DNA from 2 places in the Caproicibacter sp. genome. Region 1 is predicted to be linked to the other one. Evidence: predicted binding sites of a transcription regulator. Region 1 holds the regulator's gene; the other holds the start of a gene.

What was found. The regulator NrdR, encoded in region 1, represses ribonucleotide reductase genes. The targets are predictions, from matches to a motif close to CACNANATNTNGTG.
Region 2: a site for NrdR is predicted at 2,175-2,188, ahead of ACLQ3M_RS02425 (ribonucleoside triphosphate reductase). Genes of this name have one in related genera too.

The regions. Positions count from the first base shown of each region.
Region 1 covers NZ_JBJKOP010000047.1:60,717-67,924, forward strand. The annotation lists gene ACLQ3M_RS13400 (1-deoxy-D-xylulose-5-phosphate reductoisomerase) at 1-230, opposite strand, end outside; gene ACLQ3M_RS13405 (phosphatidate cytidylyltransferase) at 274-1,098, opposite strand; gene ACLQ3M_RS13410 (isoprenyl transferase) at 1,099-1,806, opposite strand; gene frr (ribosome recycling factor) at 1,812-2,366, opposite strand; gene pyrH (UMP kinase) at 2,369-3,088, opposite strand; gene nrdR (transcriptional regulator NrdR) at 3,366-3,827, opposite strand; gene ACLQ3M_RS13430 (sugar phosphate isomerase/epimerase family protein) at 3,896-4,678, opposite strand; gene ACLQ3M_RS13435 (hypothetical protein) at 4,791-5,228, shown strand; gene ACLQ3M_RS13440 (ABC-F family ATP-binding cassette domain-containing protein) at 5,354-7,208, shown strand, end outside.
Region 2 covers NZ_JBJKOP010000014.1:57,573-64,780, reverse strand. The annotation lists gene ACLQ3M_RS02445 (metal ABC transporter solute-binding protein, Zn/Mn family) at 1-79, shown strand, start outside; gene ACLQ3M_RS02440 (metal ABC transporter ATP-binding protein) at 76-855, shown strand; gene ACLQ3M_RS02435 (metal ABC transporter permease) at 856-1,674, shown strand; gene ACLQ3M_RS02430 (Fur family transcriptional regulator) at 1,704-2,129, shown strand; gene ACLQ3M_RS02425 (ribonucleoside triphosphate reductase) at 2,251-4,347, shown strand; gene ACLQ3M_RS02420 (anaerobic ribonucleoside-triphosphate reductase activating protein) at 4,344-5,036, shown strand; gene dcd (dCTP deaminase) at 5,075-5,602, opposite strand; gene ACLQ3M_RS02410 (zinc-ribbon domain containing protein) at 5,769-6,047, opposite strand; gene ACLQ3M_RS02405 (transcriptional repressor) at 6,467-6,865, opposite strand; gene ACLQ3M_RS02400 (YitT family protein) at 7,030-7,208, shown strand, end outside.

The DNA of each region.
Region 1 (7,208 bases):
TGCACTACCCTGACAGGCAGGTCGCTGACCGCCGTTTTTAGTTTTAAAGCAGCGGCCGGATCAAAGACCGCTGCAACCTGGGGGCGAAATTCCCGGATCTGTTCTTCCAGCAGGCCGACGTTTTTTGCTGCCGCCAGCGCACAGATTTTCAGACCCAGTCTTCTCGCGACATCCAAAGTTTGGGTGCCGATGGACCCCGTGGATCCCAAAACGGATAAACATTGTTTCATTATTATTCACCAATTGTTTTGATTATTGCAATCTATGAGAAATTTAGCTTAAAACGATGGGAAGCAGCTGAACCAGGATATAAACAAACGGAGCTTCGAAGATCACGCTGTCGAAACGATCGAGAATTCCGCCGTGCCCCGGGATAATTTCACTGAAATCTTTAATATGGCAGCTGCGCTTGATCAGTGAAAAGCTCAGGTCGCCAAGAATCGAGATGCCTGTTCCGAAAACTCCGATCAGAACAAGAGGCAGGTATGACACATTCACGCTGTAAGCATAATAGATCGCGTGAAATAAATAACCGAAAACCAGCATGGCGGCAACATTCAGAAGAAGCCCGCCGATGGCTCCCTCTATGGTTTTATGCGGACTGATATTTGGGCAGAGCTTATGTTTTCCGAAAAAGGTCCCCGCGAAAAAAGCGCCGACGTCCGCCGTCCACGCGGAAAAGATTCCTATAATCACATAAAACATCCCATGGCTGCCGCCGATTTCTCTTAAGCTGATAATTGTTCCCAACGCGGACGGAATCAGCAAAGACATACTGTAAATTACGCCGACTTCGCGAAAAGTAATCTCCGTATGATATAAAATCAAAGCGGAAAAAATGATTACGGTGTAGAGAAAATAAGCGGCGTCATGCCAAAAGGGAGTTGAAAGGAATGGAAACACCGCAGAAAAAAGCAGACTGGGAATCAGAAGGATCAGATTTTTGGCAAGACCCAGCGCGGTGATAATTTCATTCACCGCAAGAACGGAGATCAGGCCGATCGCAAAATTCAAAGCAAGCGGAAGCGTGCTGTTGCAGATAACGATCGCGGCTAGAAAGACAATCAGGGTCAGTGCCGATGTAACTCTTGTTCTCAATCAAATCCCTCCGAAGCGCCTGTTGCGGGCGGCATAGAGATCCAGTGCTCGATCCAGATCTTTCGGCTTGAAATCCGGCCAAAGAGTATCCATAAAAATATATTCGGTATATGCGGACTGCCACAAAAGAAAATTGGAAATTCTCTGTTCTCCGCTAGGGCGAATGATCAAATCAGGGTCAGGCTGTCCGGCAGTATACAGCCTGCGGGCAAAGTCCTCTTCCCCAATTTCGTCCGGCGGCAAACTGCCATTCTGAACATCCCGAACCAACGCCTTTGCCGCCTGAAGGATCTCTGCACGACCGCCGTAATTTAAAGCAATATTCAAAACCATTCCGGTCTTGTTTTTGGATACACGGACTGTCTCGTCGATTAACTCCCTCAGCCTGGGATCAAAGGCTGTTTCATCGCCAAGAAAGCGAACCTGAATATTTTCATCAAGGAAATTCGTTAAGGCATCGCTGAGATACTGCTTGAAAAGCTTTATCAGCGTCAAAACCTCATTCTGCGGGCGCTTCCAGTTTTCGGTTGAAAACGCGTAAATCGTCAGATAACGGATTCCTATTTGATTGCAATAGCGGACGATGGTCTTAAAAACCGCCGCTCCGGCCGCATGGCCTGCAGAGCGGGGAAGACCCCGCTCTTTCGCCCAGCGGCCGTTGCCGTCCATAATAATTCCCACATGTACGGGCAATATTTTTGCCGTCATGAATTTTATATCTCCAAAATTTCCTGTTTCTTATTTTCGAAGACCTTATCCGTCTCCTTACAATACCTGTCTGTCAGTTCCTGCGTGTGCTTTTCAGCCGTTTTTAAATCGTCTTCCGTCAGCTCAGAGTTTTTCTTCTTCACTTTCAGCTTATCCATCGCGTCACGACGGATCGAGCGAATCGCGACCTTGCATTCCTCCGCCATTTTACCGATTTCTTTCACGAGGTCGCGGCGTCTTTCTTCAGAAAGCTGTGGAAACGTAAGTCGGATGATTTTGCCGTCGCTCTGCGGATTAATCCCCAGTTCGGAAGTTTCTATCGCGCGTTCAATCGATTTGCACACGGTTGCATCCCACGGCTGAATGGTAAGGACACGCGCTTCACTGACGGAAATAGCGGCAAGCTGATTGATCGCGGTCGGCGCGCCATAGTAATCCACCCGAATTTTGTCCAGGACAGCAGGATTGGCCCTGCCTGCGCGAATCGCGGCATAATCGCCCGAAAGAACGGAAATGCTTTTTTTCATACGGCTCTCGGCATCAGATAATATTTCTTTCATGACTAATCCTCCTTTACAACTGTTACAATTGTTCCAATCGGCTCGCCGCAGACCGCTTTTACAATGTTCTCCGGCCGGTCGATGCTGAACACCAGAATTGGAATATGGTTATCCATGCAAAGGGAAGCGGCGGTACTGTCCATTACCTGCAGGCCACGGTTCAGCACATCAAGGAAAGACAGAGAATCAAATTTTACCGCATTCGGGTTTGTCTTTGGATCGCTGTCATAAACGCCGTCAACCATGGTTGCTTTCAGTACGATATCCGCGTCGATTTCGGCGGCACGCAGGGCTGCGGCCGTGTCTGTGGAGAAGAACGGGTTGCCTGTACCGCAGCCGAAAACCACCACTCTCCCCTTTTCCATATGACGAACAGCCCGATTGCGGATATATGGTTCAGCGATCTGTCTCATTTCAATCGCAGTCTGAACACGGACCTGAACGCCAAGCTGCTCCAGTGCATCCGCCACGCCAAGCGCGTTGATTGTGGTGGCAAGCATTCCCATATGATCGGCCCGCGTACGGTCCATTTTGCCGCTGCTGCGCCCGCGCCAGAAATTTCCGCCGCCCACAACTATGCCGATCTGTATTCCCATATCAGCGCATTGTTTTATTGGCCTGCAAATTTCCAGAACCTTGTCGAAATCAATCCCGTGGGATTTCGAACCAGCCAGACTTTCGCCGCTTAATTTTAATAAGATTCGTTTATATTTTGGCTGCAATTCCAACACTCCTATTCAGTTTCTCTTATTTTACATGATGGATAGTGCAAAGTAAAGCATTTCATCGCTAAATATAGTTATTCTTGCCAGATTCCACGCGCCAAAGACAGAATGACGATTCTTTTTTCACACGATACCCAACGACGGGTCGGCAGGGCGTTTAAAGCAAAAGCTCTTTTGCTCTCACCGGCACTGCCGGTGGTTTCGATGCACAAAAACAGCCGCCCAACTTTTTCACAATTGGCGGCTGAACTTCCGTTTTCAAGCGGCAGAAAAATTATTTCGATTTATTTTTAATGATCCGGTTGAGTTCGTCCATAAACGTGTTGACATCTTTGAACTGGCGATAAACAGAAGCAAAGCGGACATATGCAACTTCATCGACCGCTTTTAATTTTTCCATGGCATATTTACCAATCAGGCTGGACGGTACTTCGCGGTCCAGAGAATTTTGAAGCATATTTTCAATTTCATCAACGATTTTTTCCAGCGTTTCAATAGAAACAGGGCGCTTTTCACAAGCCCGCAGCAATCCGTTCAGCAGCTTGTTGCGGTCAAAGGCCTCTCGTGATTTGTCTTTTTTGATCACAACGATGGGCACCGTTTCAATCACCTCATAGGTGGTGAAACGTCTGGAACACTTCAGGCATTCCCTGCGTCTGCGGATTCGTTCCCCCTCGTCCGTCGGGCGTGAATCGATTACTTTGCTTTCTGCGTAACCGCAATATGGGCACTTCATCGCTTGGATCACCTCTGCTTAATTATACCAATTTTCAGTATGAATATCAAGCAAAACTATGAAATCTTTCATAATAATTCTTCAACAACATGTTTAGCCGAAACAAGCTCTTCCATCCGGGTGAAATTTTTCCGGTATACCTCAATAATCAGGTCCCCGTCAAAGCTGAATTTTTCCAGCATGCGGATCAGTGCCGGATAATTCATTGTTCCACAGCCGGGAAGCACGCAGTCCGATCCGGGCATATTGTCATTCATATGGACGTGAACGATTCTGTCTCCCATCGCGGCACAAATCCGGTACGGATCCTGCCCGCCTCGGACCGCCTGCTTAATGTCAAGGACAAAAGCGCAGTTCTCGCCGCAGTGTTCTTTCATTTTAAAGATAAAAGACGGGTCGTCGCTTAAAAAATTATTTACATTCTCCTGTGCAACGGTGACACCAAATTTTTTTCCCAGCTGAAACAGCCGGACGTACCGTTCATAATATTGCAAATCGGCGGCAGGCGAGCGCTTTTCGCTTCGTTTGCCGTGGAGGACAAATATTTCGGCGCCCAGCAAATTACACACCTCAAAATATCTTTTATAGATTTCAAGGCCGTCGAGAAACCGCCGTTCGTAATCGGAAAACAGCATGAAGCTTTCAAATCCGGAAGTAAACGGGTGCAGCGATTTGATGCGGCTGCCCGTATCCTTCGCCTTGAGACGAAGTTCCCTGACATAATCCGGCTTCAGTTCGCTGAATGTATTGATAAAAATTTCAAATTCGTGAAATTGCAGCTTCAGCAATTCAGAAAAAGCGTCTTCAAGCAACATCGGATATAAACAAGCCGTGGAAATGCCGGCCCTCATAAAATCACCTCCTGGTTATTATATTCCAGCCAGGGGCAAAAGTCCAGATTAAACAGGATCGGTCACGGGTATCCTAATATAGTGAAGATGATGAAGGAAGGAAGAGAACTCTATGCGGCGGGACAAAAAGAGAAATCTGATCGTGAACGAACTGTTTCGCGTTTCCCGTTTAAGCATGGAGGCGGCCGAGCTGGTCCTCCCTCTCGTGAAAGACGAAAGCTTAAAATATCAGGTTCAACGGCAGCAAGAACTTTACCGCTCCACCGCGGCAAAGTCGGCGGAAATTCTGTGCCGAAGCGGACTTAATCCGGAAGATGAGCCGGGACTGATGGAACGGGTTCTTCGTGATTCCATTAGAATGGATACCTCATGGAATAAAAGCGCCCCTCATATTGCACAGATTGCCATTCATTGTACAGACGCCGCGATGAAAGATCTGGTGAAATCCATGAACCGATCCGCCGACGACGACACGGAAAGCCGAAAGCTTGCAGAAGAATACCTGGCCGCAAGTCAGAAAAACATTGAGCTTTTAAAAATGTATCTGTAAAGGGGAAACTGCCCGGGAGCCGCGCACGTCCTTGATTTCAGCCGACAATTCCGTTATAATGATTGGAACGGCGATCAAAGCCGTGAATCCTGCTTGACAAGCAGTGTACATAGGAAGGATAGAGCATGGGGTACCTCAGCATCGGAAATCTGGAAAAATCGTTCGGTACGCAGGTGGTGCTGAGCGATGTTTCCTTTGAAATACAGGAAAACGACCATGTCGGACTGATCGGAAGCAACGGTTCCGGAAAAACGACCTTGTTTAAGCTGATTACCGGAGAATTGTCCCCGGATGCAGGAACCATCTCGGCCGCAGGAAAAACGACGCTCGGCTATATGGAACAGCATGTTTGCCGCGACCTTGACAGGAGCGCTCTGGATGAAGTCCTCACGGTGTTTTCAACACTTCTTGCCCAGGAGCACGAGCTGGAAGAAATTGAACAGATCCTTCTCAACGGCAGCCCGGAAAACGTTGATTCTCTTGTAGATCGGCAAACCGTCTTAAACGAAAGATTCATTGCGGACGGCGGGCTGACCTTTCGAAGCCGTGCGCGTTCCGCGCTCCTTGGGCTTGGCTTTGACGAGGAACAGACGGCTACCCCGATTGGCAAGCTGAGCGGCGGACAGCGCGCGAAACTGCAGCTGGCAAAGCTGCTCCTCAGCGGTGCAAACCTGATGTTGCTGGATGAACCGACCAACCATCTTGATCTTGCGTCCGTCGAATGGCTGGAGGATTTTCTGCGCTCTTCCAAAGCGGCCTTTCTGGTAATTTCCCACGACCGTTATTTTCTGGATCGGGTAACAAACCGGACGTTTGAACTGAAGAATCACAAGCTGAGGCTCTATAAAGGAAGTTACACCTCCTATCTGGAGCAGAAGGAAAACAACGATCTCTCCGTAAGCCGACAGTACGAAAACACACAAAAAGAAATCAGCCGTCTGGAAGGAATTGTCGCGCAGCAGCGCCGGTGGAACCGTGAAAAGAATATTAAAACTGCGGAAAGCAAACAGAAAATGATCAACCGGCTGGAACAGACCCTTGTAAAACCGGACGCACAGGAAAACACGCTTTGCTTTCAGTTTGGAATCAATGTTCGCAGTGGAAACGACGTTTTGACCGCCAAAGATCTCTCTCTCTCTTTCGGGGACAACCATCTGTTTCAGAACGTGTCGTTTGAGATTTACCGGGGGGACCGGGTTTTCCTGATCGGCCCAAACGGCTGCGGCAAAACCTCCCTGATCAAAGTTCTTCTGGGGCAGCTTTCCCCGGACTCCGGTTCCTTTCGCTTGGGGACAGGCGTGAAAATCGGATATTACGACCAGCTGCAGACAGGGCTGAGGCCCGAAAAACGAGTGATTGACGAAATTTGGGACTACTATCCTCAAATGACGGAAACACAGGTCCGCAGTGCGCTTGCGGTTTTTTTGTATCAGGGGGAAGATGTTTTCAAACAGGTTTCGGCTCTGAGCGGCGGAGAGCGCGCAAGGATCCTGCTGCTGCGCCTGATGCTGTCCCGGGACAATTTTCTTTTACTGGACGAGCCAACCAACCACCTGGATCTTCCGTCCTGCGAGGCGCTTGAGTCTGCTCTGGAAGATTATGAAGGAACTTTGCTCATCATTTCTCACGACCGTTATTTTATCAATAAAACCGCAAATCGCATTTTCGCTTTAAAAACGGATGGATTGGAGGACTGCGGCGCAAATTATCAGGAATACCTGGACAAAATAAAAAACGAACAGACCGCAGCGCCTGCCCGTGAAAGCGAAATGGAAAACGACTACAAACGAAAAAAGAAACAGGGGGCCGCGCTTCGAAAACAAAAGGCAGCGATTCTGCGGCTGGAGAAAGAAATCGACCAAAACGAGAAAATCATTGCGGATCTGGAAGAAAAACTTGCCGAACCCGAAACTGCAAGCGACTATCAGGCTGCGATGGAACTAGCAAACCAAATTAACTCCCTGAAATCAGAGAATGAAA
Region 2 (7,208 bases), on a different contig from region 1:
AGAACTTTCCCCGCTTGCGCCCGATTATGTGGAAAATCTGAAAAAAATGGCAAATACCATGGTGGAGGCTATGAAATGACGGCAGAGCCCGGTCAAAAAGTCGTAGAAATCAGTCACGTAACCGTCCGGTACGGGGCGTTCACCGCCCTGCATGATGTCAGCCTTGACGTCACTCAGGGGGAATATCTGGGGATCATCGGGCCGAACGGGGGCGGAAAAACCACCCTGCTCCGTTCCATTCTGGGCCTTGTGCCGATTTCGGGAGGAAGCATTTCGATCTGCGGAAAAGCCCCGGGCAAAACCGGCACGCTGGTCGGATACGTTCCACAGTTTGCGAATATTGACCGCAGCTTCCCGGTCACGGTGCGCGAAGTCGTCCTGACCGGACGGCTGACACGAAGCCGCCTTCCCTTTCACCGGTATTCCGGAGCGGACCGCGCGGCCGCCGACGCCGCGCTTCAAGAAGTCGGCATCGGAGATCTCGCCTCCCGGCAGATTTCCGGCCTGTCCGGCGGAGAATTCCAGCGGATGCTCGTCGCCCGCGCCCTTGCGGAAAACCCGAAAATTCTTCTGCTGGACGAGCCGACCGCAAGTGTCGACGCTAAATCGCGCAGACAGATTTATGACCTGCTGGGGGAACTGAACCGTAAAATGACGATTCTGCTTGTCACGCACGACATGATGGCGGTATCTTCCCGGGTCCACCGGCTCGCCTGTCTCAACGGGGGCCTGGTTTATCACGGCGAGCCGGAGCTCGACCGCAACACGGTCGACGCCCTTTACGGCTGCCCGGTCGACCTGATCGCGCACGGCGTGCCGCATCGGGTTTTAAAAACGCACGGGGAGGACCGATAAATGATTTCCGCTTTGTTTCAATATCAATTTCTTCAGAACGCGCTGGCCGCGGGCCTGCTTTCCAGCATTGTCTGCGGCATCATTGGCGTCATCGTCATCGAAAAAAAGCTTGTCATGCTCAGCGGCGGAATCGCGCACACCTCTTACGGAGGCGTGGGGCTTGGGTACCTGCTGGGATTCGAGCCGATTCTCGGCGCTTTTCTGTTTGCGGTCGGCGGCGCGCTCGCCATCGGGAAAATCAGCCGCAGGAAGACAACGCATTCCGACGTTGTCATCGGCCTGTTCTGGTCGTTCGGCATGGCGCTGGGAATCCTTTTCGTCGCGCTGACTCCGGGTTACCCGCCCGACATGACCTCGTATCTGTTTGGAAACATTCTCTCCGTGACGCGCGGCGATCTTCTTCTGATGGCATGCCTCACGGTTCTGGTTCTTGCCGCCGTAGCCGTTTTTTACGACACCTGGAAAGCCTACCTGTTCGACGAGGAATTCGCGGCCGTGATGGGAGTCGATACCGCGCGCCTCAATTATCTTCTGCTGATTCTGGTCGCGATGACCGTCGTGGTTTTGATCCGGGTGGTCGGCATCATTCTTGTGCTGGCGCTTCTGACCGCGCCCGCGGCTGTCGCGGGCCTGCTGACGAACAGCTTCGGCAGACGGATCTGCTACTCCATTTTCTTCGGGGCGGTTTTCTGCCTCGCGGGGCTCTGGCTCTCCTATACGCTGAATATCGCCTCGGGGGCCTGCATTGTAATCCTTTCCGCCGTGAGCTATCTGATTGTGTATAGTCTGCGGGACCGGGAACAGGGCCGTGTTTCCTAAAAATTCTGAACCCGGGAGGAATGAACATCATGGAAGACAGCAAGGGCCGCCTGAAAAGCTGCGGACTGAAAAACACCCGGCAGCGCCGGGAGATCATCGGGATTCTTGAGCAAAGCGGCCGGCCTGTTTCGGCAGAAGGTATTTTTTTCGGGCTGCGGGAGCAGGGGGAAACCGTCAGTCTATCCACCGTCTACCGCGTTCTGGAGCTTCTGGTTGAAAAAAAAGCCGTTCGCCGGCTGAACACGGTGGAAGAATGCGGCACCCTGTTTGAGCTGAACGACAAGCACCGCCACTATCTGGTCTGCCTTGGCTGCCACAGGATGTTCCCGCTGGACGACTGCCCGCTAAAATCCTACGAAAAAGAACTGACCGACAAAACCGGTTTTGACGTGACCGGCCACAGCCTTGAAATTTACGGCTATTGCCGGGACTGCCGCGGCAAACGGCAAGGCTAAAACTCTTTTCCCTCCCGTTCTATTGACAAATCCCCCCATAGATATTAGTATATATAGTATTCGCAGTAAAACAACAGACTATATATTGCCCTGTTTGAAAGGGTATGCGGGAGGAATGTTCATGCTGACACATATTATCAAAAGGGACAGGACCAAAGCGCTGTTTAAAAAGGAAAAAATCGTGTGGGCGATTTTTAAGGCCGCGACCGCGGTCGGGGGAGATGATTTCGCCACTTCGGAACATCTGGCGGATCAGGTTATTTCCATCGCTTCGCAAAAATACCCGGAGGGCGTAGCCGACGTTGAGGGAATTCAGGACATCGTCGAAAAGGTCCTGATTGAAAACGGACACGCAAAAACAGCCAAGGCTTATATCCTGTACCGCGAAAAAAGGCGCTCCGCGCGCGAATCCAACGCGCTGATCGGCGCGACGATTAATATGTTCGGCGAATATCTGAACGACAGGGACTGGAAAATCAACGAGAACGCCAACACGCAGAAATCAATCAACGGACTGAACAATTATGTTCGCGAAGCGTTTACCAAAAACTACTGGCTGCATGAGATTTATCCGCAGGAAATCCGCGATGCGCATCTGTCGGGAGACATTCACATTCACGACCTCGGATTCTTCGGCCCGTACTGCGCAGGCTGGGACCTGCGGCAGATTCTTCAGGGCGGATTCGGCGGCGTGTCCGGCAAGGTGGAATCCAAACCGCCGAAGCACCTGCGTTCTTTCCTGGGGCAGATTGTCAATTCCACGTTCACAACCCAGGGCGAGACCGCTGGAGCACAGGCCTGGTCGTCCTTCGACACCTACTGCGCGCCGTTCGTTCGCTACGATCATATGGATTATCAAGCGGTCAAGCAAGCGCTTCAGGAGTTCATTTTTAACCTGAACGTACCGACCCGCGTCGGCTTTCAGTGCCCGTTTTCAAATCTAACGTTCGATATTGTTGTGCCCCGCACGCTGCGCGACCAGAACGTAACGGTCGGCGGAGCCGTGATGTCGGAAAAATACGGTGATTTTCAGAAAGAAATGGACATCATCAACCTCGCGTTCTGCGACGTGATGATGGAAGGCGACAGCAAGGGACGCGTGTTCACCTTCCCGATTCCAACCATCAATGTCACAAAGGATTTTCAGTGGGACAGCCCCGTCGTCAACCGTTTTATGGAAATCACCTGCAAATACGGAATTCCCTATTTCTCCAACTATATCAACTCCGACCTCTCCCCTGAAGACGCGCTATCCATGTGCTGCCGCCTGAGAATCGACAAAAGCGAGCTGCGCAAGCGCGGGGGCGGCCTGTTCGGTTCCAATCCTCTGACCGGGTCCATCGGCGTTGTAACCGTCAATCTGCCGCGCATCGCCTACGTTTCCAAAACGGACTCCGAATTCCGCATGCGCCTTTGGAAAGAAATGACTATCGCCAAGGAAAGCCTCGAAATCAAGAGAAAGGTCATTGAGGAGCAGACCGAGCGCGGACTGTATCCGTACTCCCGCAATTATCTCAAAGACGTCAAGGCAAAGACCGGGGATTACTGGTACAATCATTTCAACACGATCGGCCTGATCGGAATGAACGAAGCCTGCATGAACCTGTACGGCAAAGACTGTGACCTGACAACGGAAGCAGGGCAAAAATTTGCAGTCGACACGCTCAACTACATGCGCGACTTCATTCTGAACCTGCAGGAAGAGACCGGCCACTATTACAATCTGGAAGCGACGCCCGCGGAAGGCGCCAGCTACAGCCTTGCCCGGCTGGATAAGGCCCGCTATCCCGACATCATCACCGCGGGGGAACAGGAGCCTTACTATACGAATTCGACCCAGCTGCCCGTCGGGTACACGGACGATATTTTTGAAACGCTTGATCTTCAGGATGAGCTGCAGTCTCTTTATACCGGCGGAACGGTTCTGCATTTCTATCTGGGTGAGGAAATTCACGACACCGAGGCCGCCAAGCGCCTGATCCGAAAGATTTTCACCAACTACAAGCTCCCCTATATTTCCCTGACCCCGACCTTCTCCATCTGCAGCGACCACGGCTATCTCGCCGGCGAACATTTCACCTGCCCCCACTGCGGAAAGCCCGCCGAAGTCTGGAGCCGTGTCGTCGGGTATCTGCGCCCGGTTCAGAACTTTAACCGCGGCAAACAGGAAGAATACCGCGAACGCAAAAAATATGTGATCAAGGAACAGGCCATATGATTTTCGCGGGGATTCAGAAGAGCTCGCTTGTCGACTATCCGGGGCTTGTTTCTTGCGTGCTGTTCGTTCCCGGCTGTAATTACGATTGTTTTTACTGCCATAATCGTTCCCTGCTCGCCGGCCCGCATGAAATTCTTGACCCGAACACCGTCCTTGCGTTTTTGAAAAAGCGCGCGGGCCTGCTCGACGCCGTGGTCGTAACCGGAGGGGAGCCGACCCTGCAGCCCGAGCTGACCGATACTTTGCTGGAATTTAAGTCCCTCGGCTACCGGGTCAAGCTGGATACGAACGGCTCGAATCCCGCAGCGGTCTCGGAAGTGCTGAAAAGCGGCGCGTGCAGCTATTTTGCGGTGGATTACAAGGCGCCGTCCGCGCGCTATGAGGAAATTTGCGGCACCGGAACCGACGCCGCGGCCGTGCGGGAAACCGTGGAGCTTCTCCTGGACAGCGGGGCGCCATTCGAGGTTCGCACAACCGTTATTCCTCAGCTTTTGGAATCCGACCTGATGCAAATGGCCACAGAGCTTCCCGCCGTCCCCCGGTGGACGCTGAACCGCTACCGAAAACCGTCGCCGTACAAGCCCTGCGACGAGGAACGGATTTGCGCCGTGCCGTGGACGCAGGAACAGATCGCCGGCTTTGCCCGCAAAATGGCTTCCGTGCAGCCGAACATGAACCTGGCAAAATAAAACGAGCCGCCTTTTCCTCACAGAAAAGGCGGCTCGCTTTATTCTTCCGGTTCAAATTCCCGGTACAGCAGGCTTGGCTGAATCCCGCTGTTGTTCTGGTATTTTCCGCTTCGGTACGGGTCGTAGTCCCCCTCGATCGTGTGGTAATAAATCTGGCAGATTTCAACCCCCGGATAAATTACAATCGGCTGCGTACAGAACATTTCAAGCGTCCAGTACCCGGAAAAGCCCACGTCGCCGAATCCCGCGGTGATATGGATAAATAAACCCAGCCGCCCGACGGAGGAACGCCCTTCCAGCATAGGCACCAAGCGCTCGGTGCGCGTGTATTCCGCCGTTCTGCCCAGATACAGCCGCCCGGGTTCCAGCCGGAGGCCGGACTCGGGAATCAGAATTTTCTGAACCGGATTCGGCTTTTTCATATCCAGAACGGTTTTCTCATAAACGAGCAGTTCGTTGTGCAAAGACAGATTATAGCTGTTCGGATTAATTTTCTTCTCATCAAAAGGCTCTATGACGATATCGCCGCCCATGCGACGAAGAATTTCCCTGCCCGACAGGATCATAGCTTGCTTCCTTTCCCATATAAAGGACAAATCTTCATGACCGGACCCCCGATACAAAAATACGATAAATGCGGTTGCCCGCATTTATCGTACATAATTCACTTTCCGACCGAATTACAAGAAACAGTACCGGCGCATCGGCTCCGGCCTTCCTGTATTCTCAGGTTCAGACTTCTTCTTTCATCTTCGCAAAGCATTCGCTGCAGTAAACCGGACGACCCTCCGTCGGCTGGAACGGAACCTTGCACGGAGCTCCGCATGCGGCGCAGACAGCGTCGAACATCTCTCTCTGCGGTTTCTGGCTCATCCTGCGGGCTTTCCGGCATTCAGGGCACCTTTTCGGTTCATTGGTAAACCCTTTCGCAGAGTAAAATTCCTGCTCACCGGCAGTCCAGACAAACTCCTTCCCGCACTCCTGACAGACTAACGTTTTGTCCTCAAACATATTTTTTACCTCACTTGTGATAATTTTTTGCCCTGGGACGGAGTTGAACCGACAACCTTTGGAATTTACCAAATGCTCTTGCGTTAAGCTACTGGGGCATCTATAACGAGTGTGATTTCTCACCTCTACGCAACATAGATTATACCAGAATGATAAAATTGTCAAGCGTTATTTTTGAATAAGTGAAAAATATTTAAAATACTTTCTAGTTAGTCATGAAATATCAATTTTTTTTCGGATATATTGACGATTAAGAGAGAAACACTATATTTTCAGGGAGCAAAAGGATTATGCCCGCGTTTGACAGAAAAACGCAAAAAAGACCGGCGAAAAATTCCGCCGGCCCGGCATATTTTGACAGCTGTAAAAATCGCTAACTTTTCAGAGTCGCAAGCCGCAGATGTCTCGAATTTGCCTTTTTACTTTGCTTTATTCAGGCAATCGGGACAAACACCCCGAAGCAGAATATCCGTCGAATCAATTTGCAGACGGTATTTTCGTTCCGCCTGCTCAATCCGGTCCGCGCCGATATAGTCATCCGGTATATCAATCACGGAGCCGCATTTTGAGCAGACAAAATGGGTGTGGGGTTTCACGTTCCCGTCATACCTCTCCTGACCGTTGACCACACCGACACTGATAATAGTGCCGTCCTGTTTAAACTGCGCCAGATTCCGGTAAACCGTGCCGAGGCTCAAATCGGGATATTCCGGTTTCAGCTTTTCATAAACCCAGTCCGCCGTCGGATGAGTCCTCGTGGAACGCACGGCATTCAGAATTGCCTCCCGTTTCCGGCTGTAGTTTCGTCGCTTTTCCATAGGTCACCTCTGATATTTACAAAAACAATAATTCCTACTGTTTTTATTTTAGCACTTATCCTATCATTTGTAAAGGTCTTCTCAAAATTTTTTGATCAACCTTTCAGTCAAATCAAAATAATGCTATAATTGTGTGCGAAATGAAACATAAGAAAGGATTTGTTATGAAGAAAGACTCCGCAAGGGAATTTGCCCTGATTACGCTGAGTACACTCGTCATATCGGTTGGCATCTACTTTTTTAAATTTCCCAATAATTTTACATTCGGCGGTGTGTCGGGTCTTTCCGTGGTTCTGGGATATGTGACCCCGCTTTCGCCCGCGAGTGTCAACTTCGTTTTGAA